DNA from 2 places in the Bradyrhizobium sp. USDA 3315 genome. Region 2 is predicted to be linked to the other one. Evidence: riboswitches for the same ligand, from Rfam matches in the RefSeq annotation. Region 2 holds a riboswitch; the other holds the start of a gene.

Region 1 (10,530 bases), 170 kb from region 2:
GGCCGACCACGCTCCAGAGCCGCGCGGCATATTCCAGCGCGAAGGCGATGACCGCCGCGATCTCGATGGTCGTCAGCAGCCAGCCGAACTGCGCGTCGATCTCGGGCACGGAGGCCAGGATCGCCGCCAGCACATCGACGGCGATGATGGCGACGATGACCCGGGCAAAGCGCAAGCCGCCCGAATGCGGCAGATCATCGCGTTCGAGCAGCTCGTAGAGACGGTCGCGCAGCCCGGGATCGCTGATCGTGGGCTTGAGCGGAGCCGTCGCCACGATCAACCTCTCCGTCAGGCGCCGGCCGATGCCTGTTGAGTCATGGCCTGTTCGATCGCCGACAGCGCGGCGTCGGCCTTGGCGCCGTCGGGCCCGCCGGCCTGCGCCATGTCGGGCCGGCCGCCGCCGCCCTTGCCGCCGAGCACCTCGGAGCCCTTGCGCACGAGCTCGACCGCGTTGAACCGCGCGGTCAGATCGGCGGTGACGCCGACCACGATGCCGGCCTTGCCGTCCTCGGTGACGCCAACGATCGCGACCACGCCCGAGCCGATCTGCTTCTTGCCGTCGTCGACGAGACTCTTGAGATCCTTGGTCTCGACGCCCTCGACCGCGCGCGCCAGCAGCTTGACATTGCCGACCTCGCGAACGGCTGAGGCGGCGCCGTTCGACGCACCGCCGCCGCCCATCGCGAGCTTCTTGCGGGCGTCGGACAAATCGCGCTCGAGCTTCTTGCGCTCTTCCATCAGAGCTGTGATGCGCGCCGGCACGTCGTCGATCGTGGTGCGCAGCTCCAGCGCCGCGGTCTTGGCCAGCGCGATGGTGTCGTTGGCGTGCTTGCGCGCATGATGCCCGGTCAGCGCCTCGATACGGCGCACGCCGGACGCGACCGCGCCCTCGCTGGTCACGGAAATCATGCCGATGTCACCGGTGCGGCGGACATGGGTGCCGCCGCAGAGCTCGACCGACCAGCCAAGCGCGTTCTGGCCATGATCGCGGGCGCCCTTGCCCATCGACACGACGCGAACCTCGTCGCCGTATTTCTCGCCGAACAGCGCGCGGGCGCCGGCCTCGCGGGCATCGTCGACGCCCATGACCCGGGTCGTGACCTCGTCATTCTCCAGCACGACATCGTTGGCGATGTCCTCGATCCGGGCGAGCTCTTCCGGCGTGATCTGCTTCGGATGCACGAAGTCGAAGCGCAGCCGGTCCGGCGTGACCAGCGAGCCGCGCTGCGCGATGTGATCGCCGAGCACCTGGCGCAGCGCCTCGTGCAGCAGATGCGTCGCCGAATGGTTGGCGCGGATCGACGAGCGCCTGGTGTGATCGACCTCGAGCTGCAATGTGGTGCCGACGCCGAGCGTGCCCTGCTCCACCGTGCCGAGATGCACGAACAGATCGCCGGCCTTCTTCTGCGTGTCGGTGACGCGGAACTTGACGCCCTCCCCGGTCAGCACGCCGGTGTCGCCGACCTGGCCGCCGGACTCGCCGTAGAACGGGGTCTGGTTCAGCACGATCGCGCCGCTCTCGCCGGCCTTCAGGCTCTCGACCTCGGCGCCGTCCTTGATCAGCGCCGTCACCGCGCCTTCCGCGCTCTCGGTCTCGTAGCCGAGGAATTCGGTCGCACCGAGCTTCTCGCGCAGCGGGAACCAGATCGCCTCGCTCGCCGCCTCGCCCGAGCCCGCCCACGAGGCACGCGCCTTGACGCGCTGCCGCTCCATCGCGTCGGTGAACGACGCCTGGTCGACGCTGATGCCGCGCGACTTCAGCGCGTCCTGCGTCAGATCGAGCGGGAAGCCGTAGGTGTCGTACAGCGTGAACGCGGTGTCGCCGTCGAACATGTCGCCCTTCTTGAGGCCGGCGCTCTTCTCGTCGAGGATCGACAGGCCGCGCGCCAGCGTCTTGCGGAAGCGCGTCTCCTCCAGCCGCAGCGTCTCCTCGATCAGCTTCTCCGCACGGACCAGATCCGGATAGGCCTGGCCCATCTCGCGGACCAGCGCCCAGACCAGGCGATGCATCAGCGGCTCGCTCGCGCCCAAGAGCTGTGCATGGCGCATCGCGCGGCGCATGATCCGGCGCAGCACGTAGCCGCGGCCCTCGTTCGACGGCAGCACGCCGTCGGTGATCAGGAACGCGGACGAGCGCAGATGGTCCGCGATCACCCGATACGACCCAACGTTCTGCTCGTTCGGACCGTGCCCGAGGGTAGACGCGGCGGCATCGATCAGATTGCGGAACAGATCGGTCTCGAACACGCTCTCGACGCCCTGCAGGATGCAGGCCATGCGCTCGAGCCCCATGCCGGTGTCGATCGAGGGACGCGGCAGCGCTACGCGCTCCTCCTTCGTCACCTGCTCGTACTGCATGAACACCAGATTCCAGAATTCGAGGAAGCGATCGCCATCCTCATCCGGGCTGCCCGGAGGGCCGCCCCAGATGTGCTCGCCGCGGTCGATGAAGATTTCGGAGCACGGTCCGCACGGGCCGGTGTCGCCCATCGCCCAGAAATTGTCCGAGGTCGGGATGCGGATGATGCGGTCGTCCGAGAAGCCCGCGATCTTCTTCCAGTAGCCGGCCGCCTCGTCGTCGGTGTGGTAGACGGTGACCAGCAGCTTGTCCTTCTTCAGCCCGAAATCCTTGGTGATCAGATTCCAGGCGAGCTCGATCGCGCGCTCCTTGAAGTAATCGCCGAACGAGAAGTTGCCGAGCATCTCGAAGAAGGTGAGATGGCGCGCGGTGTAGCCGACATTGTCGAGGTCGTTATGCTTGCCGCCGGCGCGCACGCACTTCTGCGACGTCGTGGCGCGCTGGTAGCCGCGCTTCTCGACGCCGGTGAAGACGTTCTTGAACTGCACCATGCCGGCATTGGTGAACATCAAGGTCGGGTCGTTGCGCGGAACCAGCGGCGACGAGGCCACGATCTCGTGCCCGTTCTCCTTGAAGAAGTTCAGAAATGTCGACCTGATGTCGTTGACGCTGCTCATGTTCATCCAATCGGAAAAAGGGGCCGGCCAGCCGCAAAAAGGCGTCATTTTCCGGCCGAACGCTTTTAGACATTGCCAGCTGCGGTGTCCAGAAACTGTGCAGGCGGATCATGGGCTTGCCGCGGCAGCACAAAGCCCATTGGATAGTTGCTGCAGCTGCGTTGACAGTCTTGGTGGCGCCGTGTTTTCTACCTACCTATACCTAGTCACGTCGGGAGAGACCGGCCTTACCGCCGGCGCCGAAGGAGCAACCGCCCCGGAAACTCTCAGGCAAAAGGACCGCGTGACGTCTGACATCTGGAAAGAGACGCTGGGGTTCGCCCCGATGCGTCCGCCGACGGGATAATACTCTCAGGCACAGCGACAGATGGGGCTTTCTGCAGGTTTCTCAAGGGGAAATAGGTCCCCGGCGGGAACCGCGAGGGCCCTGTGATGCTTGCGCGCGAAACCTCCCCGCTGAAACAGACCCCGCTGCACGCGCTGCACCTTGCGCGCGGCGCCAAGATGGTGCCGTTCGCCGGCTATGACATGCCGGTGCAATACGCGGCCGGCGTGCTGAAGGAGCACCTGCACACCCGCAAGGAAGCCGGCCTGTTCGATGTGTCGCACATGGGCCAGCTCGTGCTGAGGGCCAAATCTGGCAAGGTCGCGGATGCCGCGCTCGCGCTGGAAAAACTGGTGCCGCAGGACATCGTCGGTATCGCGCCGGGACGGCAGCGCTACGCGCAATTCACTAACAATGACGGTGGCCTGCTCGACGACCTGATGGTGGCGAATTTCGGCGATCACCTGTTCCTGGTGGTCAACGCCGCCTGCAAGGCCGAGGACGAGGCGCATCTCCGCGCGCATCTCTCCGACGCCTGCGAGATCATCTCGCTGGCCGACCGCGCGCTGATCGCGCTGCAGGGCCCGAAAGCCGAATCGGCGCTGGCGAATCTTTGTGCGGATGTCAGTTCGATGAAATTCATGGATGCCGGTCCGCGCGGCGTCGGCGACGTCGACTGCTTCGTCTCGCGCTCCGGCTATACCGGCGAGGACGGCTTTGAGATCTCGGTGCCCGCAGACAAGGTGGAAGCCCTGGTCACCGCGCTGCTCGACAATCCCGACGTGTTGCCGATCGGGCTCGGCGCGCGCGACAGCCTGCGGCTCGAAGCCGGGCTGTGCCTCTATGGCCATGACATCGACACCACGACGACGCCGGTCGAAGGCGCGCTGGAATGGTCGGTGCAGAAGGTTCGCCGCAGCGGCGGCGCCCGCGCCGGCGGCTTCCCCGGCGCCGACAAAATTCTCGCGCAATTCGCAGATGGCGCTGCGCGCCGACGGGTCGGCCTGAAGCCTGACGGCCGCGCACCGGTGCGCGAAGGCGCCGCGCTGTTCGCCGATGCCGGCTCGACCGAGCAGATCGGCAAGGTGACCTCGGGCGGCTTCGGCCCGAGCCTCAATGCGCCGGTTGCGATGGGCTACCTGCCCACGGCCCTTTCCGCCGTCGGCACCACCGTTTTCGCCGAAGTGCGCGGCCAGCGGCTGCCGCTGAAAGTCGCCGCTACGCCCTTCGTCCCCAATACCTACAAACGCTGAACGCCAAAGGATCGACCCCATGACGACGCTGTACACGTCCGACCACGAATGGCTCCGCATCGAGGGCGACGTCGCCACGATCGGGATCACCGACTATGCGCAGTCGCAGCTCGGCGACGTCGTGTTCGTCGAACTGCCCAAGGTCGGCCGCAGCCTGAAGAAGGCCGAGGCCGCCGCTGTCGTCGAATCCGTCAAGGCCGCTTCCGACGTCTACGCGCCGATCGCCGGCGAGGTGGTCGAGGTCAACGACGCGCTCGCCGCCGAGCCCGCGCTGGTCAATTCCGACGCCGGCGGCAAGGCCTGGTTCTTCAAGCTGAAGATTGCCGACAAGGGCGAGCTCGGCGGCCTGATGGACGAGGCCGCCTACGCCGCGCACACCGCCTAAAGGATCACCCCGAGGATCACGTCATGAACGCGCCCTTCAAGCCGATCAACGAAGCCGCCACCGATTTCGTGCGCCGCCACATCGGACCGTCGCCCCGCGACGTCAACGCGATGCTGGAGACGGTCGGCGCCGCGAGCCTGCAGGCGCTGATGAACGAGACGCTGCCGGCGTCGATCCGGCAGAAGGCGCCGCTCGATCTCGGCCGGGCGCTGAGCGAGACCGAGGCGCTCGCGCATATGAGCGAGCTCGCCGCGCAGAACCAGGTGTTCACCTCGCTGATCGGCCAGGGCTATTCCGGCACCATCCTGCCCGCGGTGATCCAGCGCAACATTCTGGAGAACCCGGCCTGGTACACCGCCTATACGCCGTACCAGCCGGAGATCAGCCAGGGCCGGCTCGAGGCGCTGTTCAACTTCCAGACCATGATCTGCGATCTCACCGGGCTCGACGTCGCCAACGCCTCGCTGCTCGACGAGGCGACCGCCGCGGCGGAAGCGATGGCGCTCGCCGAGCGCCACTCGCAGGTCAAAGCGAAGGTGTTCTTCGTCGACAAGGAGGTGCATCCGCAGACGCTGGCGGTGATGCGCACGCGCGCCGCGCCGCTGGGCTGGGCGCTGGTGGTCGGCGATCCCCTGACCGAGCTCGACAACGCCGATGTGCTCGGCGCGCTGTTGCAATATCCGGGCACATCGGGCGCGGTACGCGACCTTAAGCCTGCGATCGCGTCGCTGCGCGCCAAGGGCGCGCTTGCGATCGTCGCGGCGGACCTGCTGTCGCTGACGCTGCTCGCCTCGCCCGGCGAGCTCGGCGCCGACATCGCGATCGGTTCGGCGCAGCGGTTCGGCGTGCCGACGGGGTATGGCGGACCGCACGCCGCCTACATGGCGGTGCGCGACACGCTGAAGCGCTCGCTGCCCGGCCGCATCGTCGGCCTCTCGGTCGATTCGCGCGGTGCGCCGGCCTACCGCCTCGCGCTGCAAACCCGCGAGCAGCATATCCGCCGCGAGAAGGCGACCTCGAACATCTGCACCGCGCAGGTGCTGCTCGCCGTGATCGCCTCGATGTATGCGGTCTATCACGGTCCCGAGGGCCTGACCCATATCGCACGCAGCGTGCATCGTCGCGCCACCGTGCTCGCCGCCGGCCTGCGCAAGCTCGGCTTTGCGCCGACCAGCGAAGCGTTCTTCGATACCGTGACCGTCGAGGCAGGTAGCAAGCAGATCGAGCTCGTCACCCGCGCGCAGGCCGAACGGATCAATCTGCGGATCGGCGCGACCACGCTCGGCATCGCGCTCGACGAGACCTCGACGCCGGAGACGGTCGAGGCGGTGTGGCGCGTGTTCGGCGGCAAGCTCAGCTATGCCGAGATCGAGGCCGGCGCGCACGAGGCGCTGCCGAAGGAGCTGCGGCGCACCAGCGCCTTCCTCAGCCATCCGGTGTTCAATACGCATCGTTCCGAGACCGAGCTGCTGCGCTACATGCGCAAGCTCAGCGATCGTGACCTCGCGCTCGACCGCGCGATGATCCCGCTCGGCTCTTGCACGATGAAGCTCAACGCCACCACCGAGATGATCCCGCTGACCTGGCCGGCGTTCGGCAATCTGCATCCGTTCGCGCCGGCGGATCAGGCCAAGGGCTATCACGCGCTGTTCAAGCGGCTGGAGCAATGGCTGTGCGACATCACCGGCTATGACGCGGTCTCGCTGCAGCCGAATTCCGGCGCGCAGGGCGAATATGCCGGGCTGCTGGCGATCCGCGGCTATCACCTCGCGCGCGGCGAGCCGCACCGCAAGGTGTGCCTGATCCCCTCCTCCGCGCACGGCACCAATCCGGCCTCGGCTGCGATGGTCGGCATGGAGGTCGTGGTCGTCGCGTGCGATGCGCGCGGCGACGTCGACGTCAATGATCTTCGCGCCAAGGCGGAGAAGCACTCCGCCAACCTTGCCGCGGTCATGATCACCTATCCGTCGACCCACGGCGTGTTCGAGGAGCATATCCGCGAGATCTGCGACATCGTGCATGCCCATGGCGGCCAGGTCTATCTCGACGGCGCCAACATGAACGCGCAGGTCGGACTGTCGCGGCCCGGCGATTACGGCGCCGATGTCAGCCATCTCAACCTGCACAAGACCTTCTGCATTCCGCATGGCGGCGGCGGCCCCGGCATGGGCCCGATCGGCGTGAAGGCGCATCTTGCGCCCTATCTGCCGGGCCATCCCGCAACCGACGGGGCAACTGCGCACGCCATCGGCCCGGTGTCGGCCGCGCCGTTTGGCTCGGCGTCGATCCTGACCATCTCCTACATCTACATCCTGATGATGGGCGGCGAAGGTCTGACTCGCGCCACCGAGATCGCGATCCTCAACGCCAACTACATCGCCGCACGGCTGCAGCCGCACTTTCCGGTGCTGTACCGCAACGAGCGCGGCCGCGTTGCGCATGAGTGCATCGTCGATCCGCGGCCGCTGAAGACGACCAGCGGCGTCACCGTCGACGACATCGCAAAACGCCTGATCGACTACGGCTTCCACGCGCCGACCATGAGCTTCCCGGTGGCGGGCACGCTGATGATCGAACCGACGGAATCGGAATCGAAGTTCGAGATCGACCGCTTCTGCGACGCCATGATCGCGATCCGCGACGAAATCGCGGAGATCGAGAAGGGCCGCTGGAAGGTCGAGGCCTCGCCCCTGCGCCACGCGCCGCATACCGTGCACGACATCGCCGACGATGTCTGGAACCGGGCCTACACCCGCGCCGAGGGCTGCTTCCCGGCCGGCGTGTCACGGTCCGACAAATACTGGAGCCCGGTCGGCCGCGTCGACAACGTCTATGGCGACCGCAATCTGGTGTGCTCGTGCCCGCCGGTCGAGGATTACGCGCAGGCGGCGGAGTAAGGAGCTACTGCAGCTATGTGGCGTTGCGTCTCTGACGCCTGATTCACTGGGTGTCATTCCGGGGCTCGCGAAGCGAGAACCTCAGGTGCGCAACTGCGCACCGGGGAATCTCGATCCACGACCTCTGGATTCCCCGATGCGCCCATTGCGCATCTGCGGTTCGCGACTTCGTCGCGCCCCGGAATGACGGACTGGCCCGCCCGCGGCAGGAGGAAACATGCGCGAGGAATTCTGGTTCCATTTCCCGTTTCGCGTCCGCTATTCGGAGGTCGACGCACAGGCGGTGGTGTTCAACGCCCACTACCTCACCTATTTCGACACCGCCATCACCGAATATTTCCGCGCGCTCGGCTACGACTATCTCGGCGAGGTGGCGCGGACTGGCATCGACTTCCACACTGTGAAATCGGTCGTCGAATACAAGGCGCCGATCCGGTTCGACGAGGACATCGAGGTCTGCGTCCGCGTCGCGCGGATCGGCCGCTCCTCGATCAATCTTGCGCTCGCGATCTTCGCCAAGGGCTCCGATGAACTGCGCGCCACCGGCGAGATCATCTGGGTCGCGACCGATCAGAAGACCCATCAGTCGGTCGCGGTGGCCGAGGATTTGCGGGCACTGATCGCAAGCCGGGAGAAGACGCTGGCATAGGCATAGGCTGATTGCGCACACACGTTGTGCGGATCAGGCTTACGGGGCAACCAAGGCTCGGCTCTCGGCGTCCCAGCGCCACAGCCGCTCATTGGTCAGTTCGGTGCCGCCCCACCAGCGATGGATCGTGTTGTATTGGCTGAAGTCGAGCTCGCGATCCGACACTTCCTGGCCGAAATCGGTGAGCGACAGCCGACTGTGCAGGAGTCGGTTGTTTCGGGCCTTCAGATCGTCGGGCGCTTCGATCTCCGCGGGGAATCCGGTCAGGACCGGTGATGGACAATAGGCGAGCCGGTCCAGGATCAGCTCCGCTTCCTGAAAATCGAACACGCCGCGTTACCTGTTCAGCTCGCTTGAAAGGACCTGTGGGCTTGTCTCGCCGTCGGCGACGAGATCCAGCATCCGCAGTTCGGACGCGCCGAGGCCGGTGTCTTGCCCGGGTAGCTCCTCGAGCAACGCAATCAGTGCCGCGCGGAGCTGCGGGATGGCCGACAGATCCTGCATGAGAAGGTCGAAACAGGGCTCGGGCGTCGGAGCGCGATAGGCAGTCCAGGCGCGACCGGCCAATTCCAGCCGATCATCGGTCACCGCAAGTGCAGGCAATCGCCATTTCGCCAAGCTCTCGCCTCGGTACCTGCCGATCTCGACATCGGTCTGGACCAGCTTGAGCTTTGCTACGATGTGGCGGTGCGGGCGGAGCACGTCGAGCAACCAGGCCAGCACCAACTGGTCATTCGGCTGGGGATCAGCCCATAGCTCGACGCTATCGCAACGCTCGCACAACTCGACAAGCCCAATGTCCCGACCGATCGAGCCGGTCCATCTTGAACTGGCGAAGTCGAGCCAGTGCGTGTCGAAATCGACGTGCTTTGCGGAACGCGGTTCCAGCAGGGTCGTGAGGTCATCCGACGAGGGCATTTTCCCCCAAACGAAGCGCGGCCTCAACCCGACGACGATGTCCGCCCTTCCCGCCTGCCTCAGGCGATAGCTCGCGAGTTCACTTGTCGCCAGGATCAGACTTGTCACGATGCTCTCCGGCTACGCGGGATGGCATCAGCACCGCAAGCTGAGGATCAACTGCTTTACAAAAGACACACAAAACCAAACGGGCGCCGAGGACGTCGGCAACTCAACGTCCTCAGCGCCCGCTTGCAGCGAAGTCATGTGATCGCTTGAGCATGATCTCCGCGCAAACGCTTCGCGTTTGTCGCGAGGGAAAACCGCTTCGCACTTTTCCGGATCATGCTGGAGGCTTACTCTTCCGTCGGCTCCTCGCCCTCGGCGTCGCGCTCGGGCGTGCCGGCGAGGATCTGCTCGGAGATCAGGCCGGAGTTCTGCCGGATCGCGGCTTCGATCTTGGCGGTGATGTCGGGATTCGACTTCAGGAACGCCTTGGAATTCTCGCGACCCTGGCCGAGCCGCTGGCTGTCATAGGAGAACCAGGCGCCGGACTTCTCGACGATGCCGGCCTTGACGCCGAGGTCGAGGATCTCGCCCATCTTGGAAACGCCCTCGCCATACATGATGTCGAACTCGACCTGCTTGAAGGGCGGCGCCAGCTTGTTCTTCACCACCTTGACGCGGGTGGTGTTGCCGACGACTTCGTCGCGCTCCTTGATCGCGCCGATGCGGCGGATGTCGAGACGAACCGAGGCATAAAACTTCAGCGCGTTGCCGCCGGTGGTGGTCTCCGGCGAGCCGTACATCACGCCGATCTTCATGCGGATCTGATTGATGAAGATCACCATGGTATGGGACTTGTTGATCGAGGCGGTCAGCTTGCGCAGCGCCTGGCTCATCAGGCGGGCCTGCAGGCCCGGCAGCGCATCGCCCATCTCGCCCTCGAGCTCGGCCTTCGGCACCAGCGCCGCAACCGAATCGACCACCAGCACGTCGACTGCGCCGGAACGCACCAACGTGTCGCAGATTTCCAGCGCCTGTTCGCCGGTGTCCGGCTGCGAGATCAAGAGCTCATCGATGTTGACGCCGAGCTTGCGTGCATAGACCGGGTCGAGCGCGTGTTCGGCGTCGATGAAGGCGCAGAT
Region 2 (10,530 bases):
ATCGCGAGATCGCGTCGGGCGGCAAATGGACGAGCTCGAGCAGCTCGCGCGCGCGCGCCAGCGCATCCTTGCGCGGCATGCCGTAATTGACCGGGCCTTCCGCGATGCTCTCGCCGACGGTGACGCGCGGATTGAGCGAGCGGTAGGGATCCTGGAAGATGATCTGGATCTTCTGGCGATGCGGCTGCAACAGCCGGCGCGACAGGTCGGAGATCTCGCGGCCGGCGAGGCGCACCCCGCCGGAGGTCGGATCGATCAGGCGGACGATGCATCGCGCGACCGTCGACTTGCCGGAACCGCTTTCGCCGACGATGCCGAGGGTGCGGCCCTTGCGCAGAGTGAGCGTGACGTTGCTGGCGGCGGCGACCTCGCGGGCTTTGCCGTACAGCGACCGCTCCCGGTAGACCTTGCTGAGCTCGTTGGCTTCCAGCACCACGGGCTCGGTCGTCTCCGGGCGCGGCGCGCGCGGCACCAGGCTCGGCACCGAGGACAAGAGGTTGCGGGTGTACTCCATCTTCGGATTGCGCAGCACGTCCTGCAGCGGGCCGGTTTCGACCAGGCGGCCGTGCCGCATCACCGCGACGCGGTCGGCGATCTCGGCCACCACGCCCATGTCGTGGGTGATGAACAGAACCGCGGTGCCGTGATCGCGTTGCAGGTCGCGGATCAAGGTGAGGATCTGCTTCTGGGTGGTGACGTCGAGCGCGGTGGTCGGCTCGTCCGCGATCAGGAGCTTCGGCTCCAGCACCAGCGCCATCGCGATCATGATGCGCTGGCGCTGACCGCCCGAGAGGCGGTGCGGGTAGGAGGAGAAGATGCGCTCCACGTCCGGCAGCCGCACATGCTCCATCATCGCCAGGATTTTCTGGCGCCGTGCGCGGGCATCGAGATCTGTGTGGGCGCGCAGCACCTCGTCGATCTGGCGGCCGACCGGCACGACGGGATTGAGCGCGGTCATCGGCTCCTGGAAGATCATCGCCATCCGCGTGGCGCGGAGTTGCCGCAGCCGCCGGTCGCTGGCGGTGAGCAGTTCTTCGCCGACCAGCTTGACGCTGCCGCCAGACGGCACCAGCGTGCCCTTCTGCTGCAGGCCCATCACGGTGAGCGATGTCACCGACTTGCCCGAGCCGCTTTCGCCGACCAGGCACAGCGTCTCGCTTTCACGTACCTGCAGCGAGAGGTCGTCGATGATGCGATGCGCATCCGCCTTGCGGCCGAGGCCGACGACGAGATTGCTGATGTCGAGGACGACGTTGGTCATGTCAGGGTCTCTTGGCGCTGCGAAGGAATTTACCCACTGTCATTCCGGGATGGTGCGCCAGCACCAGACCCGGAATCTCGAGATTCCGGGTTCGATGCTTCGCATCGCCCCGGAATGACGGCTTCAGAAGAGCTGAAGCCGTCACTTGCCCTCACGCTGCTTCATGCGGGGATCGAGCGCGTCGCGGGCGGCGTCGCCGATCAGGTTGACGCTGAGAATGGCGATCGAGAGCAGCAGCCCCGGCCAGAAGATCAGCGACGGCTTGACCTGGAAATAGGCGCGGCCCTCGGCCATGATGTTGCCCCAGGTCGGCGTTTCCGGCGAGATGCCGGCGCCGAGGAACGACAGGATCGCCTCGGTCAGGATCGCGGACGCGCAGACATAGGTGCCTTGCACGATCAGCGGCGCGATCGTGTTCGGCATCAAATGCCGCCACATGATCTTCGGCAGGCTGGTGCCGAGCGAGATCGCGGCCTCGACATAAGGTTCCTCGCGTGCGGTCAGCACCACCGAGCGCACCAGCCGCGCCACGCGCGGGATCTCGGGGATGGTGATCGCGACCATCACGGTCCAGATGCTGGCGCCCGACAGCGACACCACGGCGATCGCGAGCAGGATGGCGGGGATCGCCATCAAGCCGTCCATCACGCGCATCAGCACCGCATCGACCCAGCGGAAGAAGCCGGCGACGAGGCCGATCAGAAGGCCGATGGCGATCGAGCAGACGGCGGCGCCGAGCCCGATCACCAGCGAGATCCGTGCGCCGTAGATGATGCGCGACAACAGGTCGCGGCCATAAGCGTCGGTGCCGAGCAGATATTGCGCGCTCGACGGCTTCAGCCGCTGCGACGGCGTCAGCAGCAGAGGATCGTGCGGCGCAAGCAGCGGCGCGAAGATCGCCATCAGGATGATGAGGGCGAGGCTGATCGTCGCAACCGCGATGATCGGCGTCGACGTCAGGAAGCCGAACTTGACGCGGAACGGCCGGGTGACGGGAAGCGAGGATTCGGGAAGGGTTTCGATCGCCATTGCTCAGTACCGGATACGAGGATCGAGCAGGGTGTAGGCGAGGTCGATCAACAGATTGACCGCGACGTAGATACCCGACGTCAACAGGATCATCGCCTGGATCACCGGATAGTCGCGCGCCAGCACCGCATCGACGGTGAGGCGGCCGATGCCGGGCAGATTGAACACGCTCTCGGTGACGACGACGCCGGAGATCAGCAGCGCGAAGCCGGAACCGATCACCGTGATGACCGGCACGGCGGCGTTGCGCAGCGCATGGCGCAGCAGCACGCCGGTCTCGCCGATGCCCTTGGCCCGCGCCGTGCGCACGTAATCCTCGCCGAGCACATCGAGCATCGAGGCCCGCGTCATGCGTGCGATCAGCGCGACATAGATGAAGGAGAGTGTGCAGGTCGGCAGGATGAGGCGCTGGAAGAACGGACCGAAGCCGGCCGAGATGCTCTTGAAGCCCTGTACCGGAACCCAGCGCAGATCAATCGCAAAGATCTGGATCAGCACGTAGCCGATGACGAACACCGGCACCGAGAAGCCGAGCACCGAGAGCCCCATCACGAAGCGGTCGATCCAGGTGCCGTGCTTCCACGCCGCGATCACGCCGAGCGGCACCGCCACCAGGATCGAGAGGATGATGGTGGCCAGCGCGACCGAGATCGAGGGCTCGAGGCGCGGGACGATCATTTCGAGGATCGGCTTGTTCGAGATCAGGGAGACGCCGAGGTCGCCGTGCAGCAACTTGGCGATCCAGGTGTAGAACTGGATGTAGATCGGCTCGTTCAGACCAAGCGAGGTCCGAATGCGTTCGAGCTGTTCGGGCGTCGCGTTGTCGCCGGCGAGGATGGCGGCCGGGTCGCCCGGCGTCAGCCGCAGCAACAGGAACACGAACAGAGCCACCACGCCCATCACGGGAATGGCGGCGAGGATGCGGCGAAGCAGATATCCGAGCAAATTTGATCCGTTGGGTTGTGGTCGATGAAGTCCGCAGCGGGACCGTTGCACACCAGACCGTAGCACAGATGGTAGCAGACTCACGGTAGAACTTGAGCAAGTCCCATGCCATCGGTGCTGCGGATTTTGCGGTGCAGCTAATCAGTCCTGTTGGCCGCGATTATTCCTCCGGTGAAGTTCGAAGCAGTCCACTGGAAGGTGGATTGATTTCAGCTTTGCGCGCGTCGGCGGGCACATCGAGCCCGGCGCCGAACGACGGCGCCATCGGCGGCGTGTCGAGGTCGCGCCAATCGTCGATCGCCTGGGCCACCATCTGCGCCGTCGCCGCCGACAGCGTCCAGCCGAGATGACCGTGGCCCGTATTGTAGAACACGCCCGGAATCCGTCCGGCGCGAACCACCGGCATCATGTTCGGCATCATCGGGCGCAGGCCCGCCCATGGCACGACTTTCGACGTATCGATCTCCGGGAAATGATGCCGCACCCAGTCCACCAGCGGTTGAATGCGATCGGCGCGAATGTCGCGGTTGAAGCCGTTGAACTCGGCGGTGCCGGCGACGCGGAAGCGGTCGGCGCCGAGCCGGCTGGTGACGATCTTCGCAGCTTCATCGAGCAGGCTGACGGTTGGGGCCGCATTCCGGCTTTGCGGCGCATCGAGCTGCACCGTGATCGAATAGCCCTTCACCGGATAGACATTGACGCGGTCGTTGAGCAGGCTGGCGAAGTGGCGGCTCGCCACGCCGGCGCAAATCACGATCCCGTCCGCCTGTAGCTGCTGTCGCGTCGCGACCGCAGCATCATGTGAAGCAGCTTCGTTCCAGCCGATGCGGAAGCCGTCATCGCCGTGTGCGATCGTGTCGACGTCGGCTTCATGGACGAAGCTCGCGCCACGGCGGATGCAGGCGTCGGCAAGCCCACGCGTGAATTTGTGAATATCGCCGGTCGCGTCGGACGGCGTGAAGAAGCCGCCATAGCAGGTTGTCTGCAGCGCGGGTTCGATGACGCGGATCTCGTCCGGGGTCACCGGCCGGCGGTCGAGCCCGCCTTGCTGCAGCAGCGTGTTGACCTTGAGGCCGGCTTCGAAGCCGGCCCTGTCGTGATAGACGTGCAGGATGCCGCGGCGTTCGAGATCGAAGGCGATGTTTTCGCGCTCTGCGATCGAGAACAGATGCTTGCGCGCTTCGATGGCGAGCTTCGTGGTCTCGATGGTGTTGCCGCGATAGCGCGTGATGTGGCCTACGAACTCGCCGATCCAGGAATATTTGTGCCAGCTCGGCTTCGGGTTCATCAGCAGCGGCGCGTCGCTTCTCAACATCCAGCGCAGCCCCTTCAGAATGGTCGCGGCGCTGTTCCATACCTCGGCATTGCTGGCGGAGAGTTGTCCGCCATTGGCGAACGAGGTTTCCATCGCGGCGTAGCGATGCCTGTCAAGGACAGTCACCTTGTAGCCGCGTTCAAGCAGGGCATAGGCCGTCGTTACGCCGGTGATGCCGGCGCCGATAATCGCGATATGTGGCATGATGGTTGTCAGGCTCCCGTGGGTTAGAGTCGCCGAACCACCGGTCAAACCGGCATTCGGCGCCCCATCTGTCACGGTACCTGAGAGCTTGATCCGCATCGGGCCGGGGCCAGAAGCGAACTATCCCCTTCGGTGGACGTCATGGCCCTTGATGTGCGGCCATGTTCGTCTCTCTCCAGATCGTCCTGACGATACAGTCCTTTTGCCTGAGAGTTTCCGGGGCGGTTGCTCCGTCGGCGCCGAAGGCAACAACACGAACGTTGTCGCTTCGATCTCTCCCGCATCGTCGCGTTGGACGGCCGGACCGTAGGCGAAGCCTTAAAAATGGACAAGGCTAAATTTCGATCCGGCAGTGCCAACGTGTTGTGCAGTGCAAATCGATGTCAGTCCAGCGTCGCCAGCAGTGCCGCCATCAGGCGGCCGCGTTCGGCGAGGCTGTCGACCTCGATGTGCTCGTTGAGCGTATGTGCATCGGCGCCGCGAACGCCGAGGCCGTCGAGCGTGGGGATGCCCATCGCGCCGGTGAAGTTGCCGTCCGAGCCGCCGCCGGCGCTGCCGTGCGGCAGATCGAGACCCATCGCTGCAGCAAGGCCTTTTGCCTTTTCATAGAGCGCCATGGTGCCCGCATCGGGCTCCCACACCGGGCGGGTGACGCCGCGCGTCACCTTGAAGGTCACGTCGTTGGCGGTGCCCGACAGTGCCAGCATGCGCTCGACGCCACGGTCGAGATCGGCCTGGCGCTTGGCCATGCTGAGCGCTTCGCCGGTGCAGGTCGTTGCGACGCAATTGACCCACTGGCCGCCATGCACGATGCCGACCGAGAAGGTGCAGTCCTCGGTGGTCATGCCGTCGATGGCGATGATCTGCCGCGCCATCTCGCGGATCGCGGAGCGGCCGGAAGACAGCGTTGCGCCGGCATGGCTGGGCTTGCCGGTGGCTTCCAGGTTGAAGCGCGCGATCGCATAGCGGCCGGTGACGACGCCGTTGTTTGGACGGCCGGGCTCCGGCACCAGCACATATTTGTTGCGCGCGGCTTCCGCCTCGATGATGTCGCGCGTCGACGGCGTGCCGACCTCTTCGTCGGGGGTGAACAGCACGGTGATCGGCAGCGGAGTCGTGAAAGAGGCGCGCGCCAATTGCCTGATCGCCTCGATCGACAGGTAGTTGCCGCCCTTCATGTCGAAGATGCCCGGCCCGAAGCACTTGTTGCCTTCGCGCCGCCACTTCAGGTTCTCGATGGTGCCGACGGGGTGAACGGTGTCCAGATGGCCGGCGATCAGGATGCCGGGCTGGCCTTGTTTCGGATGGGGAAAACGGGCGCGGACGCAGCCCGCGAAGCCCTGGCGTCCGGCGATGCGCTCGATCGTCGCACCCATGATCGCCATCTCGCGGGCGGCGAGATCGAGCATGCGTTCGACCGCGGCGGCGTCCCAGGTCGGGCTTTCGCATTCCACCCAGCTGCGCAGGCCCTGCAGCATCGTTTCGGAATCAAAGGGGAGATTGGCGGGGTTCATCGTTGTTCTCTCTTGTTGTTCTGACGGCGCCGGCATCGCGCGCGCGTTACGAAAATCTCAGCCGACGATTTTGTAAAGCCAAAATCTGGCGCGCGGCCTCATTCGTTTGTGTACGTCCGATGCGACCTGAAACCGATTGACGCGCTTGGCGCTTGGTGCAAGTCTCGATTTCACAAGCCATACAGCATGTTAGTTCGCCTAAATAACGAACCACATGCATAACGAATAAGCCGGCTTTGACCAGTTACACGTCAGGAGAGATTGCATGTTCCCTATCTCGCGTTGGAAACACCGCACGCTAGCGGCCGCGTTGACGGCGCTCGCGCTGTCGTTCGCGCCGCAGGAATTGTCATTCGCGCCGCAGGCGATGGCCGCGGGCAAGACCATCACCGCGGTGATGCACTCGGATCTGCGCGTCATCGATCCGATCATGACCACGGCCTACATCACCCGCGATCATGGCTACATGATCTATGATACGCTGCTGGCGACGGATTCCAATTTCAAGATCCAGCCGCAGATGGCGGACTGGAAGGTTTCCGACGACAAGCTGACCTACACGTTCACGCTGCGCGACGGTCTGAAGTGGCACGACGGCGCGCCGGTCACCGCGGAAGACTGCGTCGCCTCGCTGCAGCGTTGGGGCAAGGTCGACGGCATGGGCCAGAAGCTGATGGACTTCGTCGCGAGCCTGGAGGCGACCGACGCCAAGACCATCACGCTGAAGCTGAAGGAACCCTACGGCCTCGTGCTGGAATCGATCGGCAAGCCGTCATCGCGCGTGCCGTTCATGATGCCGAAGCGTCTGGCCGAGACGCCGCCGGACAAGCCGATCCCGGAACAGATCGGCTCCGGACCGTTCAAATTCGTGCAGGCGGAATTCCAGCCGGGCGTGAAGGCGGTCTATGAGAAGAACAAGGACTACGTGCCGCGCAAGGAGCCGGCGAGCTGGACCGCGGGCGGCAAGGTCGTCAAGGTCGACCGCGTCGAGTGGGTCACGATGGCCGATGCGCAGACCGCGGTGAACGCGTTGCAATCCGGCGACATCGATTTCATGGAGAACCTTCCGTTCGACATGCTGCCGGTGCTCGAAGCCAATCCGGATCTCAAGATCGACGTCCTCAACAAGTTCGGCTTCCAGACCCTCGGACGCATGAACTTTCTCTATCCGCCGTTCGACAATCCGAAGGTGCGCCGGGCTGCGTTCCTGGCGATGAACCAGAAGGACGTGCTCGACGCGCTGGTCGGCAACGCCAAGTACCAGAGGGTCTGCGGCGCCTTCTTCGTCTGCGGCACGCCGCTCGAGACCGACGTCGGGGCCGAAACGCTGGTGAAGGGCAACGGCCTGGCGGAAGCCAAGAAGGCGCTTGCCGCATCCGGCTATGACGGCACCCCCGTGGTGATTATGGCGCCGGGCGACGTCACGACGCTGAAGGCGCAGCCGGTCGTGGCTGCGCAGCAGTTGCGCGAGGCCGGCTTCAAGGTCGACCTGCAGGCCACCGACTGGCAGACCGTGGTGACCCGCCGCGCCAGCCAGAAGCCGCCGAAGGAAGGCGGCTGGAACATGTTCTTCACCAACTGGGTCGCGGCCGACGTCTCCGATCCGATCGTCAACGCGTCGATCACCGGTCGCGGCAAGAATGGCGGCTGGTTCGGCTGGGCCGAAGACCCGAAGATCGAGGAGCTGCGTGACAAGTTCGCGCGCGCCGGCTCGGCTGAGGAAAAGAAGAAGATCGCCGCGGAAATCCAGACCGAGGCCTACGATCAGGTGATCTACGTTCCGCTCGGCCAGTACACCATTCCGAGCGCATGGCGGAAGTCGCTGACCGGTGTGCTCGACGGCCCGGCAACGCCGATCTTCTGGAATATCGACAAGTCCGAGTAAGCTTGCGGCTTGACGCAAAACAAATGGCCGGGACTTGTCCCGGCCATTTTTCTTTTTCGCGCTGTCGCGTGTCAGGTGTGGCTGTCGCGGAGCTGCTCCAGTCCGTCGCTGAGCGGTGGTCCGCCTTGTGGTGCGTGCTGCGGCGGGGAGGGGCGCTCCTTGCGCTGATCGGGTTGGTCGGTTGCGCGCTGCGCGGATGGATCGTCGTTCGGCATCGTCATGCTCCAATTGCGGCATGACAACGAATACGCAGGGTGCGGGTTCCGAACCGGCGACCGCTAATCGCCGTGGTCTGGTCTCATGCTGCTCGGGCTCGACAAGCTCGTGAGCTGTGTCTGTCCGATGCCGGTTCCGCTCATCCAGACCACCGCTCCAGCGGCAAACGCGAGCAGTCCGTACACCATGATCGCGCCGCGGATCCATCGCCGGTAGATCGCGCGGTCGTCGGGCGCAGCGTCGCGGAAATTCTGGGCATCGAGCCCGTTGCTGCAATGAGCCGCATCGTCGCAGTGTTCGAGAGTAAAGGCACCATGATCGCGCGCCGTTTCGCTGGTAATCCGATTGCAGTTTGCAATCCGATTGCGCTTCGCAATCTCCATCGCCGATCTCCGACAAAAATTGATTTCGAAATGCAACAGCCGCGAAAATGCGCGGCCGGAATTTCCAATGCGGGCAAGACTACGACAGACAGCGACCGCGGCGTGTGAACTGCGCCACAGCCGGAAAACACGACGCTGGCCCGCTCGGGTGCGCGTGGCATGCGAAGGTTGGTGCGGGCGGTGGGACTCGAACCCACACGACGTTGCCATCGAGGGATTTTAAGTCCCTTGCGTCTACCAGTTCCGCCACGTCCGCGTTGCGCCAGGCGCGCCGATTTCTAGCGCGTTTGGGCGCCGAGTGGAATTGTCATTATCCGGTGCTAACAGGTGAGCTTTCAAAGGCTTAAGCGGCGGCCCGCAATTCCATTTGCCTCGGCGGCCGGGCATTGGGATAAGCAGCGCGCCGCCGCGATTGAGCCTCAATCCGGACACCGGTGGCTGCTTTAGGCAATCTCAACACTGTCCGGTTAAGAAAGCTGAATGTCCGTTCGTTTCCCACGCCGCCTGAAGCTGTCGCGCGCGGCGGCCGTCATCGCGCTGTTCGCCTCGGCCGCGGGCGTTTCCGGCTGCGCGCAGATCGGCGACACCGTGCCGTCGGCATTCGCCGATCCCGCCAAGTACGAGCTTTATGATTGCAAGCAGCTCGAGAACGAGCGCAGCAATCTCAAGACCCGCGCGGCGGATCAGGAAAAATTGATGGCCAAGGCGGAGACCGGCGTCGGCGGTACTGTCGTCTCCGAGATGGTCTATCGCAACGAGCTGATCTCGATCCACTCCCAGCAGAAGCTGGCGGATGAGGCCTGGCGCAAGGGCAAGTGCCATGAAAGCCCGCCGGACACGCCTGCGGCCGCTGCCCCCGCTACCCCCACGCCGGCGGCGAAGGGCCCGCGCGCGCCACGGGGCCTCGTCCACTAAGCCGGCGTTTCCAGACGGGTCGGTCGTGATTGGCCGAGCTCAGGCGCGCCAGTCGTAAATCCAGTCCTGCCGCGCCAGCATGCGCTCCGGACCGATGGCGCGGATCGCCAGATCGCGCGCGATCGCCGCGGGCCCACGCAAATGATAGATGCGGCCCTGCTGTCGCGCCAGGCGCTGCACTTTCAGCACGCGCCCGCGCCGCACCCGTGCGTAGCGCTTCAACGCGGCGGGAATGCCCGCGGTGTTTTCCCCGGTGCTGTCGCTCAAGGCCTTGGCGAGCACGGCCGCATCCTCGATCGCCATGCCGGCGCCTTGGGCGGCAAACGGCAGCATCGCATGCGCGGCATCGCCGAGCAGCGTCACCGCGCCTTCGCTCCAGCGGCCGATGTCGGGCAGGGTGAACAGCGCCCATTTGCGCCAGCCGTCGACCGCGCCGATCAGCATCCGCGCTGTAGTGGGCCAGCGCGCGGTGGCGAATGCAGCCTTGATCTCGTCGATGTCGCCGGGCTCGCTCCAGCCCGGCCGGTTCCAGGTGCCCGATACGATCGCGACCACGTTGATCTGGCGTCCGGCCGAGATGGGATAGGCGACGAGATGCGCGTCCGGTCCCATCCAGAGCTGCACGCGCGGTGCGGTGTATTCACGCGGCAGGGCGGTGGCGTCCAGCGTGCCGCGCCAGGCGATCAGGCCGGAGAATTGCGGCTGCACATCCGGAAACAAATGCCCGCGCACCGACGACCAGATGCCGTCGGCGCCGATCAGCGCGACGGCCAATTCCTCCTGCCGTGAATTGCCGCGGCGTTGGACGACGGTGAGGCCTCGCGCATGCTTGGTCACATCCTCGAACTGGCAGCCGAGCCGCA

What was found. A riboswitch is a leader RNA that binds a small molecule or an ion and turns the genes downstream of it on or off. The one in region 2 is predicted to bind glycine.
Region 1: another riboswitch for glycine. It lies ahead of gcvT (glycine cleavage system aminomethyltransferase GcvT); the one in region 2 lies ahead of ACVIYL_RS27660 (D-amino acid dehydrogenase).

The regions. Positions count from the first base shown of each region.
Region 1 is NZ_JBSRYP010000001.1:5,767,090-5,777,619, reverse strand. Features, by position in the region: gene ACVIYL_RS26835 (cyclic nucleotide-gated ion channel) at 1-277, opposite strand, end outside; gene alaS (alanine--tRNA ligase) at 289-2,976, opposite strand; glycine riboswitch at 3,179-3,267, shown strand; gene gcvT (glycine cleavage system aminomethyltransferase GcvT) at 3,409-4,554, shown strand; gene gcvH (glycine cleavage system protein GcvH) at 4,574-4,939, shown strand; gene gcvP (aminomethyl-transferring glycine dehydrogenase) at 4,963-7,836, shown strand; gene ACVIYL_RS26810 (acyl-CoA thioesterase) at 8,054-8,485, shown strand; gene ACVIYL_RS26805 (hypothetical protein) at 8,525-8,815, opposite strand; gene ACVIYL_RS26800 (hypothetical protein) at 8,822-9,511, opposite strand; gene recA (recombinase RecA) at 9,739-10,530, opposite strand, start outside.
Region 2 is NZ_JBSRYP010000001.1:5,940,306-5,950,835, forward strand. Features, by position in the region: gene ACVIYL_RS27645 (ABC transporter ATP-binding protein) at 1-1,261, opposite strand, end outside; gene ACVIYL_RS27650 (ABC transporter permease) at 1,403-2,290, opposite strand; gene ACVIYL_RS27655 (ABC transporter permease) at 2,294-3,235, opposite strand; gene ACVIYL_RS27660 (D-amino acid dehydrogenase) at 3,396-4,754, opposite strand; glycine riboswitch at 4,821-4,935, opposite strand; glycine riboswitch at 4,939-5,045, opposite strand; gene ACVIYL_RS27665 (M20/M25/M40 family metallo-hydrolase) at 5,138-6,268, opposite strand; gene ACVIYL_RS27670 (ABC transporter substrate-binding protein) at 6,534-8,153, shown strand; gene ACVIYL_RS27675 (hypothetical protein) at 8,432-8,752, opposite strand; tRNA gene ACVIYL_RS27680 (tRNA-Leu) at 8,922-9,008, opposite strand; gene ACVIYL_RS27685 (twin-arginine translocation pathway signal) at 9,233-9,667, shown strand; gene ACVIYL_RS27690 (FAD-dependent monooxygenase) at 9,707-10,530, opposite strand, start outside.